DNA from 3 places in the Paraburkholderia sp. JPY465 genome. Region 1 is predicted to be linked to each of the others. Evidence: predicted binding sites of a transcription regulator. Region 1 holds the regulator's gene; each other region holds the start of a gene.
What was found. Region 1 encodes FNR, which switches genes on or off when oxygen is low (the NO sensors DNR and NnrR bind a similar motif). Its sites were predicted from a motif close to TTGATNNNNATCAA; they were not measured.
Positions count from the first base shown of each region.

Region 2: adhP (alcohol dehydrogenase AdhP) is a predicted target of FNR. The motif match lies at 2,565-2,578, and genes of this name have one in related genera.
Region 3: QFZ94_RS10410 (universal stress protein) is a predicted target of FNR. The motif match lies at 2,012-2,025, and genes of this name have one in related genera.

Region 1 is NZ_JBNDMT010000006.1:1,069,358-1,073,972, forward strand. It holds gene QFZ94_RS38255 (universal stress protein) at 1-2, shown strand, start outside; gene QFZ94_RS38260 (universal stress protein) at 53-523, shown strand; gene QFZ94_RS38265 (PAS domain-containing sensor histidine kinase) at 557-1,657, opposite strand; gene fnr (fumarate/nitrate reduction transcriptional regulator Fnr) at 1,780-2,562, opposite strand; gene QFZ94_RS38275 (response regulator) at 2,579-2,986, opposite strand; gene QFZ94_RS38280 (universal stress protein) at 3,235-3,696, shown strand; gene QFZ94_RS38285 (universal stress protein) at 3,782-4,249, opposite strand; gene QFZ94_RS38290 (universal stress protein) at 4,273-4,615, opposite strand, start outside.
Region 2 is NZ_JBNDMT010000006.1:704,178-708,792, forward strand. It holds gene QFZ94_RS36455 (IS30 family transposase) at 1-204, opposite strand, end outside; partial or broken gene QFZ94_RS36460 (MFS transporter) at 477-1,343, shown strand; gene adhP (alcohol dehydrogenase AdhP) at 1,479-2,504, opposite strand; gene QFZ94_RS36470 (TetR/AcrR family transcriptional regulator) at 2,606-3,280, opposite strand; gene QFZ94_RS36475 (4Fe-4S dicluster domain-containing protein) at 3,303-4,166, opposite strand; gene QFZ94_RS36480 (molybdopterin-dependent oxidoreductase) at 4,178-4,615, opposite strand, start outside.
Region 3 is NZ_JBNDMT010000002.1:1,817,748-1,822,362, forward strand. It holds gene QFZ94_RS10405 (heavy metal translocating P-type ATPase) at 1-968, shown strand, start outside; gene QFZ94_RS10410 (universal stress protein) at 993-1,943, opposite strand; gene QFZ94_RS10415 (ATP-binding protein) at 2,105-3,454, opposite strand; gene QFZ94_RS10420 (response regulator) at 3,454-4,125, opposite strand; gene QFZ94_RS10425 (cytochrome b/b6 domain-containing protein) at 4,150-4,615, opposite strand, start outside.

The DNA of each region.
Region 1 (4,615 bases):
AGCAGGGGCGCGCCACGCGCGTTGACAAATCCAACCTCAGTGGAGAATCGGCATGTACCAACATATCCTCGTCGCGCTAGACGGCAGCACTTTCTCGAAACGCGCGCTGAAAGAAGCGGTGAATCTCGCCGCGTTGACGAAGGCCGTCGTGCATCCGGTTTATGTAGTCGACAAGACGCCGATCTTTTCCTATGCCGGCTATTACGACCCGCTCGCGCTAGTCGAAGCATTGCGCCAGGACGGCCACTCGGTGCTCGAGGAGGCCGAGCAGGCCTGCGCCGCCGCCGATGTGCGTTGCCGGCCCGCGATGATCGAGTCTGAGAGCCTGTCCGACGACGTCGCCACGATCGTGTTGCGCCACGGCGAGCAGGTCCACGCCGATCTGCTCGTGCTCGGCACGCATGGGCGGCGCGGCGTGCGGCGCCTCGTGATCGGCAGCGTGGCGGAGCGGGTGCTGCGTTTCTCGACCTGTCCGGTGTTGCTGATGCGCGAGCAGATCGGCGAGGAAGCGCCCGAGGAGTAATCCCCGGTAGCGGCGCGCGGCGGCGTGTGAGCACTACACGAGCGCGTCGGCTGGCAGCTGGATCGAGATCCTGAAACCATGGCCGGGCGAGCTGGTGAACGACACGTTGCCGCGCAACTGCCGCACCCGTTCGCGAATGCCAAGCAGCCCGAATGAAGTTGTTCCCTGCGACTGATCCAGCGCGACACCCACGCCGTCATCGTCGATATCGAGCGATACGGTCGGGCCCGCGCAGATCATGTCGATGCGTACGCGCCTCGCCTTGGCGTGCCGCGCGACGTTCGTCAACGCCTCCTGAACGATGCGAAACAGCGCCGTCGCCGCGAATTCGCCGCATACCGGCTCGGCCGGTTCGAGATGCACGCTCGAGCGAACGTTGTAGCGTTTCGTGAAGTCTTCGGCCAACCAGTCGAGCGCGGCGGCGAGTCCGAGGTCGTCGAGCAGCGGAGGGCGCAGATCGGCGGCGATGCGCCGCAGCGAAGCGGCCATCCAGTCGATCTGCTTTTGCAGCTCATGCGTTTGCGCCGCAAGCGGCTCGGTGTCGGCTTGCTGATTCAGCTTCGCTTCGAGCAGCGCGACGCTCATTTTCAGCGCCGTCAGCCGTTGGCCGAGATCGTCGTGCAGTTCGCGTGCAATACGTTTCTGCTCGTTTTCACGGGCGATCTGCGTGTGAGTGGATACCTGACTCGCGCGTTCGAGTTCCGCGAGACGCATGCGCTCGGTCAGATCGCGGGTGACCTTGGCGAAGCCGAGCAGCGCGCCCGACGCATCGTGCACGGCGGAAACGACCACGTTGGCCCAGAAACGCGAACCGTCGCGACGCACACGCCACCCTTCGTCCTCGGCGCGGCCGACGGCTGCGGCGGTTTCCAGTTCGCGAGCGGGCTTGCCGGCCGCGATGTCTTCCGGGGTATAGAACTTCGAGAAATGCTGGCCGATGATTTCTTCGGGCGTGTAGCCCTTGATGCGCTGTGCGCCGGGATTCCAGCTGGTTACGCGGCCGGCGGGGTCGAGCATGAAGATCGCGTAGTCCTGTACCGCTTCGACCAACATGAAATAGCGATCCTCGACGGACACGTCCGACCCGGACGCAACACTGGTGAAGCAGGAAGACTCGCCGCTCGATAGACCCATCGCTCCTCCGGGCGGCCACGCAAGGTCGCGTACCGCAACGCACTGAGTTATATCAGTTCAGGAGCGCCGGTTCCACCCGGCATGTCCCGCGAACGAACGTGAGGCGAGCGCCGCGCCGACGCTCAAACCCGAGCCAGTCGTTCCGGGTCTTCGATGCGGATCGTTTTGCCGTTCGCCTTGACGAGGCGTTCGCGCTGGAACTTCGAGAACATCCGGCTCACCGTTTCGAGCTTCATGCCCAGAAAGCAGCCGATTTCCTCGCGCGTCATGCGCAGATGAAACTCCGCGGCCGAAAAGCCGCGCGCCTTGAAGCGCTTCGACAGATTCAGCAGGAACGTCGCGACGCGCTGCTCGGCGGTCATCGTGCCCAGCAGCATCATCTGGCTCGATTCGCGCACGATCTCGCCGCTCATCATCTGATAGATGTGATGCTGCATCGGTTTGATCTCGCGACAGATCGCCTCTAGCTGCGCGAACGGAATGATGCACACGACGCTATCTTCGAGCGCGATCGCATCGCAGTTCTGCTTGCCCTCGCCGATGCCGTCGAGGCCAAGCGAGTCGCCCGCAATCTGGAAGCCGGTCACGTGCTCGCGGCCGTCGCGATGCATGACCACGGTTTTGAATGAGCCGGCGCGTATCGCGTAGATGCTTTGAAACTCGTCGCCCGCGCGATACAGCGCGTCGCCGCGTTTGATCGAGCGCGTCGAGCAGATCAACACGTCGAGCCGGCTCAGTTCGTCCGGCGTCAGCTCGGGCGGCATGCAGATCGCGCGCATCGCGCAGGTGGAGCAGCGCGTGACGGCGTGGCGTGCCGCCGCGGTGCTGGGCGCGACGTGGATCGGTACGACGTGCGAGGTGCGAGGCGCGTCGTGGCGGGGTTCACGGACTGCGGCAACTTGCATGATCGGCTCCTGGCGGTCAGACCCGATGCGCACGGCGCGCATAGGCAATCGCTTCGATGGCGCGGCAGGCGAGCTCGAACTCCGAGGTCTTGTCGAAGAAGAAGTCGGCGCCCGCCGCTTCGCACGCGCGGCGAAACGCCGTCGCGTCATGATTGGTCAGCACGATGCTGACGATGGACGGCCGCGCCCGCGACAGCGCAGCGAGCAGCAGCAGGTCGGTCTTGCCCGAGAAACACGGGTCCAGCACCGCGACATCGGCGCGACTCGCGACGATGTCGTCGAACGCGTGCTCGACGCCCGCGGACTCGCCGGCGATTTCGATGCCGGGAATCAGCGCGATCAGGCAAGCAAGCCGGCGCCGGACCTCGGTCGCATCGTCGACGAGAAAAACTCTCGATAAGGTGGCTGACGGGGGGCTGTCCATACCGACCAGTATTGGCGACCTAACCTTGGAAATATATCGGCGGCGCTTTAAGCGGTGCTAGGAGTTCAGGCAGTGGTTGTAGGAATATTCCTAGTGGCTTGCTGGCGATGTCGTCCAGCGGCGGCGACGCCGACCGGCGGCCCGTTGACCTGCGTCAAGCCGCGTGGCGGCGCGCGCTTCACACTGTCGGTGCAAACGCGCGACGGCGCCACTTCGGGTCATGCCAGCGCTTTCAGAGGGAGTCCGACATGTATGCACGAATTCTGGTTGCACTCGACGACAGTCCCAGCGCGCAGCGCGCCTTCGCCGAGGCGCTGAAGCTCGCGAAGCTGACGGGCGCCACGCTCGAAGCCTGCTGCGTGGTGGGGCACGGCAAGTGGTCGAACAATGCCGACGTGGCTTTCGAGCCGGAGCCGGCGAGCGCGGCGCAAGATTTCGCCAGCCGCGCGCTCGATGGGCCGCGCGAGCTGTTGCGCGAGGCGCAGGTGCCGGGCGGCGTGCGGGTGATCGACGCTTACGCCGAAAACGTGTCGGCGGTACTCGCGCGCGTCGCCGACGAAATCCAGGCCGATCTGATCGTGATGGGCACGCATGGCCGCCATGGCGTGCAGCGCTTTCTGCTCGGCAGCGTCGCGGAGTCGCTGGTACGGGCGACCGACATACCGGTGCTGATCGTGCGGCATGACGAACAAGGCCACCCGCGGCCCTGAAGCGCCGCGCCGCGCAGCAGCCGGTTTCTAGCGGCTCAGGTGGATTCGCTCAGGTGAGTCCGCTGTCGGCGCTCGCCGGGGCTGGCTAAGCGCGCGCCGCGCTGCTCGCCTGGGCGGGAATCATCAGCACCGGGCAACAGGCGCGGCGCAGCACGCGCTCGGCGACGCTGCCGAGCATCAGCCGTTGAAACCCGCGACGGCCATGCGTGCCCATCACGATCGCGTCGGCGTGCCATTCGCGCGCCGTTTCGACGATGCGATGGGCGATGTCTTCTCCGGTGATCGCCACTTCGACGGTCCGGGCCGTGCCCTTGACCCCGCGTGCGCTCATCCGGCTCTGCTCGTCGGCCGCGATGCGCTTGCCTTCGTCGATGAACGCGTCCTCGATCGTGGATGGGTCGAAGCCGGGCGCGTTGTAAGCGATCACGGGCACATCGATCACGTACAGCGGCATCAGCTCGGCGCCCGATTCGGCGGCGAGCGTCAGCGCGGCGTCGAACGCACCCGAGGCGGTGGCGCTGCCGTCGAGCGCGACGAGTAGGCGCTGAAACATGGCTGACTCCTTAAGCGCGCACTTCAGTGCGACAACAGCACCGGCACGGTCATCGACTCGAGCATCGTGCGAGTCGCGCCGCCCAGCACGACTTCGTGCAGGCGCGAATGTGCGTAGGCGCCCATCACGATCAGGTCGCAGCCGAGGTCGGCCGCCTGCGACAGCAGCGCGTCGCCGACCGGCGTGCGGTCCGCGACGCTCAGCTCGCGCACGTCGATCTTCACGCCGTGACGCGCGACGGTGAGGGCGATGTCGTCGCCCGCAGCCATGCCCTGCGGCGGACGATCGGCGGACGAATGCACCGTCAGCAGCGTCACTTTTGCCGCATGCGCGAGGAACGGCAGCGCGTCGTGGATCGCGCGGGTC
Region 2 (4,615 bases), 370 kb from region 1:
CCGCTCGGCTAATGTTAGCGCCAGCCGCGAACGATGTCGCTTTGCCGGCGGGATTCCACCGGCTTCGCCGATGATCCGCTGCACGGACGAGTGGTGGCGATCGAAGAGCTGGGCGATATGCTCGAGAGACTCACCCTTTCGCCAGCGCTCCCACATCAGCGCTTTCTGCTTCTCGCTGTAGTAAATCCGGTGTCGCTGTTTCATTTGCAACACTCCCGCCGCTCATGCAGCGTTCATTGTGTTGCATCGACCGGTTGAATCCGCCACCAAATTCCGGCCGTTCGAGCGGGGAGTAAGTATAAAGGAAAAGAATCGCCGCCTGTATCGTGGTCCATAAGCGAACGCCTTTAGGCACATTGAGCCACGTTTCGACTCGTCTTTAGCTCGATAAGAAATACCGCAAGAACATACAAACTTCCATCCACCGGATCTCCTTAGGCGGCCAGCAAAATGTAAGCTATTGCCGATCGAGCGAACACGTGGGCGTCCTGCTCGCCACTTTCGTCAACCTCGGCATCCAGAGCTACCTCTCGAGCGCGGACGCGGCGGCCTATGGCTGGCGGATCGCGTTCCTGTTCGGCGGATTCTGTGGGCTCTTGTCCTACTGGATGCGCCGCAATCTGGACGAGTCCCCCGAGTTCAAGGAGATGCATGGCGCCGTCGCCAGGCAACCATTTCGCGAGACGCTGCGACATCATGGAAAAGCTGTCGCCGCGGGAGCGCTCACTATCGCTGTGATGGCCGGCGTCAACGGCATCCTCTACGGTCACATGCCGGCCTTTCTGGTTCAACAATTGCACTATGCGCCCCAGAAGGCGGCGATCGCCCAGAATGCCTATCTGGTCGTCAGCTCGTTCGGTCTGCTCGCTGCGGGCTGGCTGGGAGACAAGATTGCGCGCCGATACCTGCTGCGAACGTCAGCGGCGCTGCTGATTGTGCTGAGCTACCCGTTCTATTGGGCGCTTGTGAATCACACTGTCGATCCGGTCGTTTTATTCGTTCTCGCCGCGGTGGTCTTTTCACTGGCAAGCGGTACGTGGCCCTCTGTCCTCGCCGATCAGTTCCCCGTCCAGGTACGATTCAGCGGGATCGCCCTTGCGTACAACATTTCGGTGGTCGTATTCAGCGGCTTTGCACCGCTGCTCGCCACCATGCTGGTTCGCGCGACAGGATCATTGACAGCACCAGCCTACTACGTCGTAGGAACATGTGCGGTCGCTCTGCTGGCGAGCTTTGCATTGCCCCGGCACAGTCTGCGGCCCATTTCAGCGCGACATTGGCTGAGGGCGCGCGCAGCCGCCCCGGCTGTCTCGCGGGAGGACTCGCACGCGCGCACCGATTGACGTGCAACTTGTGAAGACTACTCGTGCGGCACCGTGCCGATCTGACATGGATCAATGCCTTCGTTCGTCTGGTCAACGATGAGCCGTCAACTGGACGCGCACGGCGCGCGATACCGGCACAAGGCAGTGGCTCATTCAAAGTTCCGTGAGTACGATCCGGCCGTCGACCTTGCCTTCGCGCAATGCGGTGAACACTTCGTTAATGTTCTCTAGCCGCTCATGGTGGATATGTGCGCGCACTTTTCCCTCGGCCGCGAAATCGAGCGATTCCTGCAGGTCGCGACGCGTGCCCACGATGGAACCGCGAACCGTGATGCCATTCAGTACCGTTGAAAAGATCGGCAGAGGAAAGTCGCCGGGCGGCAGGCCGTTGAGCGCGACGGTACCGCCGCGGCGCACCATGCCGAGCGCTTGCGCGAACGCGCCGCGCGAGACAGCGGTCACGAGAACGCCATGTGCGCCACCGATCTGTTTCTGGACCTCGCTCGCAGGATCGGACGTCGAGGCGTCGATGGTGATTTGCGCGCCGAGTTTGCGCGCAAGTTCCAGCTTGTCGGGCGCGACATCCACGGCAACGACATGCAGGCCCATCGCGACGGCGTACTGGACCGCGACATGACCGAGGCCGCCGATGCCCGAGATGGCGATCCACTGACCGGGCCGGGTGTCCGTGACCCGAATGCCTTTATATACGGTGACTCCGGCGCAGAGGATCGGCGCGATTTCGTCGAACGCGACCCCGTTCGGTAGATGACCTACGTAGTCCGGATCGGCGACCACGTATTCGGCGTAGCTGCCGTTCACGGAATAGCCGGTATTCTGCTGCTCGTGGCAAAGCGTCTCCCAGCCCGTCTGACAGTATTCGCAGCGACCGCATGCGGTATAGAGCCACGGCACCCCAACGCGGTCGCCTTCCTTCACGTGCGTGACTCCCGCGCCAATCGCCGCGACATGTCCGACACCCTCGTGACCAGGGATGAAAGGCAGGCGAGGCTTGACCGGCCAGTCACCATCGGCGGCATGAAGGTCGGTGTGGCAGACCCCGGAAGCCTTCACGTTGACGAGAATCTGACCCGCAGCGGGCGCAGGAACCGCCACTTCTTCTATCCGCAGCGGCTCGCCAAAGGCATGGACTACCGCAGCTTTCATGAATTGAGCCATCAGTCGCTCCTCAGTGAGTTTGTGATTCTCACGAGTATCCTCGCCAGGCCCGCTAGTGTTTTGCGATAGATCAACGTAAACGACCGTCCTAACGTATTGATCTAAGAGCGTAAGTGGAAGCGGACCGTTGCACCGACATCATCCAGCGACTCAAGTTTCTCCAGTACCGGACCTGACGAAGTGCAGGAAAACAAGGCCGCCAAAATGGCTCGAATCGAATCGTCCGTCATTCCTTCCGGATTGCACAGCCGGAAGAAACGCATGCCGTCGCAGAGGCTGAGGAGGGCCGCCGCGAGCGCTTCAGGTTGAGCAGGCCGGCCGCCGTCGCCTGGACGCACGCCTGCGCACAGACACGCGGCCAGCTTCGCCAGCTTCCTTTGCCGCAACCCGGTGACCCGCTCCCGAACCGTGCTATCGCGCGACGAGAGAAGGCCCGCTTCGACCCACAGCGGGAAGCAATCATTGTCGAATTCAGCGCAACTCAGACGCGCGAGTGCGCGACCCTTTTCCTGGTCCGGCGCGCCAGGCGATTTGATGATCGCCTGCCAGTCCGCGCACGTCTTTTCTACATCGCGTTGCAGCAATTCGAGTAGCAGTTCCTGCTGACTGCTGAAGTTTGAATAGAAGGCGCCGCGTGTGTAGCCGGCCGCCTCGGCGATGTGTTCCACACTCGTCGCGGCCAGGCCCCGCTCGATGAACGAACGGCGCGCTGCGTCGAGCAGGCGCTCTCGCGTCTGCTCTTTTTTGCATGCGCGTGTCAGGCGTACCGGCTTCATGGATGAATACAGACCGCCGGCATCAGTCCACCTCAACCGCGTTCGTCGACTGCACGAGGCCGATCTCGCCGACATACACGCTCTCGCCCAATACGCATTCGCGCAACGCATTGCCCAAGCCATGACGAATCTCGATCCGATAATGGCCGCTATCTTTGATGAGCCGCGAGAACCGGAAATCGCCGAACGCGTCGGTGACGGTTTCGGCCACCTTCCGATTGCACCAGTACAACGCAACGGCCGCATCAGCGACACACTCGACGACCTGCCCCACCTGCGCGCTGACGCTACCGCCGATAAAGCACGTCTCCCAACGATCGAGGCCGCTGTACCAGACGCGGGGACTGGTTTTTAACCTCGGTTCCAGAACTTTGAGTCCTTCCCGTCTGGCCTTCTCTGCCATCGCGGCGTCATCGAGCCTGACGGTTTCGAAAACGCCCGTTGGGCACGCCTGTTCGCATCGCGGGTGCGGCCAACCCTGATCCAGCAGATGGGCATCGAAGATCCATGTCTGCGGCAGTTGCAATGCCTCGTTCCATACGATCGCCTTGTATGGACAGGCCTTGACAAGGTCCTTTCTGCCCCGCGCCTTGTCCGGATCAATGATGACGATGCCGTCGGCGCGCTTGCGGATGGCATCGCCGCCTACACGCATGCAAGGTGCGTCGTCGCAGTGGTTGCACATCACCGGCAGGTACGTCGTCTCGACCATGTGCGAATCGCCTTGCACGCGGCGCATGATGCGAATGGCGCTTTCGGCATCCGCCGAAGCCGGTGCCGAGTAACCAGGAAACTCGTTGCCAACGTGCTCGTCGCGCGCGGCGATCACGCAGTTCTGGCAGTTCTCGCAGCGCCCGACCTTGATAACCAGATTCCACTTGCTCATGGCGTTTCTCCTCACGCTGCGCGACCGAGCAGGAACGCATCGGCGCCTTTCCATTTTTCGACCTGTACGAGGCATGAGTTCGGACTCATGCTGCTGGTGCCTGCCGTTTGCGACCGGTCGGGCGTGAGCATGTTCATGCAGCCGCCGATCTCGACACGTTCGCCGTCCACTTCGATCAACTGGAATTCCGCGCTTGCCTCATACGACTTGACGACGCCCGGGGTCAACAGAGCAGACACATCAGCCGCACAGATCACGGCGCCGCGGTCGTTGTAGACCTTGACGAGGTCGCGATGAGCAATGCCCCGCGCGGCCGCGTCTGCGAACCCAAGCCTCAGCAGCCAGAAGCGATGCCCGCCGATCAGCGCACGATGATCCTCGACGCTGTTGACTGACGAATTCTTGCCGTCGCAATGGGTATGAAAACTATAGCGGCTGTGAGTTGCTAT
Region 3 (4,615 bases), on a different contig from region 1:
CGCCCCGGGCTCTGCGGCTGTTGCGGCAGGAAGGCATCCGGCGCTTGATCATGCTCACGGGCGACAGGCGCGACGTGGCAGAGACGATCGGCGCGACGCTCGGCCTGACTGAAGTACGGCCAGAACAGACGCCATCGGACAAGCTCGAAGCCATTCGCGCAGCGCGCCGGGAAGGCACGGTCATCATGATCGGCGACGGCGTCAACGACGCGCCCGCGCTTGCGGCCGCCGACGTCGGCGTAGCAATGGGGGCGCGCGGAGCAGCGGCGTCGTCGGAGGCTGCCGACGTGGTGCTTCTGGTTGACCGGCTGGATCGGCTTGTCGAGGGATTACGGGTAGCACGCCAGACAAGGCGAATCGCCTTGGAGAGCGTGATTGCCGGGATGGCGCTCTCGTTTGCCGCAATGGTCGCCGCCGCCTTCGGGTTTCTGCCTCCGTTGCTGGGCGCGCTGATCCAGGAGGTCATCGATGTGGCTGTCATCGCGAACGCGCTGCGCGCGTTGCGGATACGTTCGACGGCGACTGCCGGCTCCCTGTCCCGTAGCGATGCGGAGCGCCTCAAAAGTGAGCATGTCGAGCTCGGTCCGGTTATGGAGCAAATCCGGGAACTGGCAGACAAGCTGCCCCGTTTGCCGCGAACGTCAGTGGTGGGCGCGCTCGCCGGCATGAACGATCTGCTGAAGCGTCATCTCGTGCCGCATGAACAGCGCGACGATCTGGAGGTGTATCCGGGTCTCGCACGTCTGGTTGGCGGGGAAGACCCGATGGCGGCGATGAGCGCTACGCACCGTGAAATATTCCGGATTGCCCGGTTGCTCGGACAAATGACGGAGGACATACGACCCGAGGGGCCCGATGCTGCCAGCCTGTGCGAATTCCAGCGCCTGCTGTACGGGCTCGATGCGATCGTACGTCTGCATTGCGCGCAGGAAGACGAACTGTTCCACGCCCTTGGAGACGGGGCATAAGGCCGAAGCTGCAGCCTGAATCCGTCAAGCCCCGGTCGCTTGAACGAGCAGGAGCGGCGTTTGCGTGATCTGAGCGACGCGCCCAGCAACGCTGCCCAGTATCCAGCGTGCCATGCCCCTCCTGCCATGAGTGCCCATCACGATCAGCTGCGCGTCCCAGCCGCTCGCTTCGCGCACGATAGCGTGCGCAACGTCGTCGCTGGCCGGCCCTGTCCTGACGAGCGCGGTAGTGGTCTGCGCCGACACGTCGGCAAGAACCGGTTCGGCGGCGGCTAGCGCCTGATTGCCTTCTTCGACGAACGCGTCCTGGAGCGCATCGATGGGAAAGAAATCGGAGAACCGCACGGCGCGATCGATCACGTAGACCGCTCGCAGGTGCGTGTCGGGCGTGGCGAACCGTACGCCATGCCGCAATGCCGACATCGACTGAGGGCTTCCGTCGACCGCAAACAGGATGCGCTGCGGCAAGTGGCCACCCGTCATGCTGTGGTTTTCAGGAACAACGAGTATCGGGCATCGCAGACGTCTCGTGAGCGGTTCCGACACGGTACCCTCGACCCAACGCTGCAAACCCTGGTGTTGACGGGCACCGACAACCATCAGGTCGGCTCGCCACGAGTCGGCTGCCTCGAGCAGGGCATCCGCGACGTCGCCGCCGCGCTTCGAGAGATCGATCACTTCGGCTTCGATACGCACATCGCACTCGGACATCAATTCCCTCGCGCGGTCGAGCGCTTCGGCCGCATCGTGCAGCAATTCTTCGCGAGCCACGTCAAGTGCGCGGGCAACATGCCGGCCCGTTGGAAAGAGCGTATGTGGATTCTCGGCTACGCTCACGAGCCGTACCTCGGCACCGAAGGGAAGGATGTTTCGGGCGTAGGTGAGTGCCTGTCGCGAGGCCATCGACGAATCGACTGCGATCAGGACCCTGCACGGCAGCGTCGACATGGCGTCGCCTGAACGAGGGGAATTCATGATTTGCTCCGTACACACGAATTTAGTGTGCATTCATGGGCATCCTACCGTCGAACATGCAATGGCGGTTGACCAAGGTCAACTGTTCGGCCCGGGTCATTGATCGGGTCCGGATCGCCCGGGACAGGTTCGAGCCAATGCTGGCATCGCGAGGATGTCGATCAGTTCCCGGCCGGGTGCCACCTGACCTGGACCTGGAGCCCCCCGAGGGCACTGGAGCGCCGCACGTCGACCGACGCCGCGTGAAGGTCGACGATCCGTTGCACGATCGACCAGCCGAGTCCACTGCCGCTTTCCGCCGTGCCTGGCACGCGGAAGAAACGTTCCCCCAGTCGCGGGCGGTCCGAGTCCGCGAGCCCGGGACCGCTGTCCTCGACTGACAGGATTGCTCCGTCCTTGCCGTTTTCGGTTTTGATCAGGACCGATGCGCCGGGTGGGCAATAGCGGATGGCATTGTCCACGAGATTGCGCACCAGAACCGCGAGCAGCATTTCGTCGCCCGTGATGCGGCACAGTTTCGCACCGTCGAATTCCAGCGACTGACGCTTCGTGATCGCCGTCGGTGCCAGTGCCGCGACCACGCGTTGCACCAGTGCGCTTAGATCAACTACGGTCAGTTCGAGAGTCGCCCCAGACTCAAGCCGTGATAGAACCAGCAACTGGTCCACCAGCCGCGTTGCACGGTCACACCCTTCCAGCGTAGCGCGCAATGCATGCTGGCGAAGCGCATCATCTGTTTCGGCGAGCGCAACCTGGGCTTGGGTTCGAATCGCCGCGATCGGCGTGCGCAACTCATGAGCCGCATCCGCAGTGAACCGGCGCTCTGCTTCCCAGACTGTCTGAATGCGGATGAAGAGATGGTTCAGGGCGTCGAGCACTGGGGACATTTCGGCGGGCGTTTGCGTCATCACCACAGGCGCAAGGTCATCGGGACCACGCAGGGCGATCGTACGACCCAGCCGTTTGAGGGGCGCTACGCCTCGCCGCACGGCCCACCAGGTGACCAAGCCGAAAAGCGGTAACGCAACTGCCATAGGCCACAACGTGCCGCGCAATACTGCAAGCAGTATCGAAGTACGCGAATCGACACGCTCACCAACATACACGCGTGTGTCTTCATGCGGCCCGCTGGTGGAAAACACCCGCCACGCTTCACCGTTGATTTGCACGGTCGCGAAACCCTGGTCGATCTGTCGATCCACGGGAATCATGGGGGCTGTTGGAGCGTTGGCGGAACGCAGGACCGCCTGCCCCTCATGAAAGATCTGAAACGCAACCTTGGGCGCGTACGGGTGGGGCACACGCGAATCGATCGTGTCATCGTCGTCGATCGATTGAGTTTGCTGGATGACCAGTAGCGCCGCAGCCTGGGCGAGATGACTGTCGAGCAGTTCGTCGAGTTCGCCGCGTGCGTCGCGCCAGATGAACAGCGCGGTAATCAGCCAGACGCCGACCACGACCCCGATCACGAGTACGAGCAGACGGCCCTGCAGTGAGCGCGGCCGGATCATCACGTGGTGGCAGCCTCCCGCATCAGTACGTAGCCGACGCCACGAACTGTTTTGATCAGGTCGCTGCCGAGCTTGGCCCGCAGGCGATGGATGTGCACTTCCACCGCGTTGCTTTCCACTTCCTGCCCCCAACCGTAGATGGCCTGTTCAAGTTGCTCACGAGACAGCACACGGTCCGCGTTCAGCATCAGGATCTGCAACAGGTCGAATTCGCGTGCGGAGAGGGTTACCGGCTCCTGATTCCGATAGACGCATCGCGTGGCGGGTTCGAGCGTGACGTTTTGCACCTTCAAAGTTTCCCGCGCCTGGCCGTGTGCACGACGCACCAATGCCCGCAGCCGGGCTGCGAGCTCCTGCAGGTCGACGGGCTTGACCACATAATCGTCGGCGCCGATGTCGAGTCCACGGACACGGTCGGAAACGGTGTCGCGCGCGGTCAGCACAAGTACGGGCAAGGTCACGCCCGCGCGACGCACCGACGATAGCACTTCGATGCCATCCTTACGAGGCAGCCCAAGATCGAGGACTGCTGCCGCGTATGACCGGGTACGCAATTCAGTTTCGGCAGCGTTGCCGTCGCGCACCCAGTCGACCTGGAACCCGGCCTGCCGCAGGCCGGCACGAACGCCATCGCCAAGCAATGGATCGTCTTCAATGAGCAGTATGCGCATTTTCCGGGTCACTCACGGGTGATGTCAGTCATCGCTGTCACTGTAACGGGTTTGCTGCGCGGAAGTTGCATCGCGTCCGGACAGAAGCGATACCGGCGCTTCGTGCCATTGCCACCACCAGAATGCGAGCACAGCGGCCAGCATCAGCGCGGCAACGCCTCGCCGGGCATACCGGACCGCTTCGTCAGGTTGCCCGGTCTTGCGTCCGCTGAACATCGCGCCAATCAGGTTCTCCCGATGCAGCCAGCTACTCACGACAACGCCCGTTATATGCACCCCGACCAGGATCAGCATCACGTTCGCCACGCCCTCGTGGAGCTCACCGAGCCACGTTCCGCCCGTATCGTTATAGGACGCCCAACCGGTGATGGTCAACGCACATGCCGATGCAAGCATGGCGACGATGGCGACGGCGCCCGCCGGATTGTGGCCAATATAACGTTGCGGGTGGCCGTGCAACAGGCCAAGCATGTAACGCGATACGCGAGCC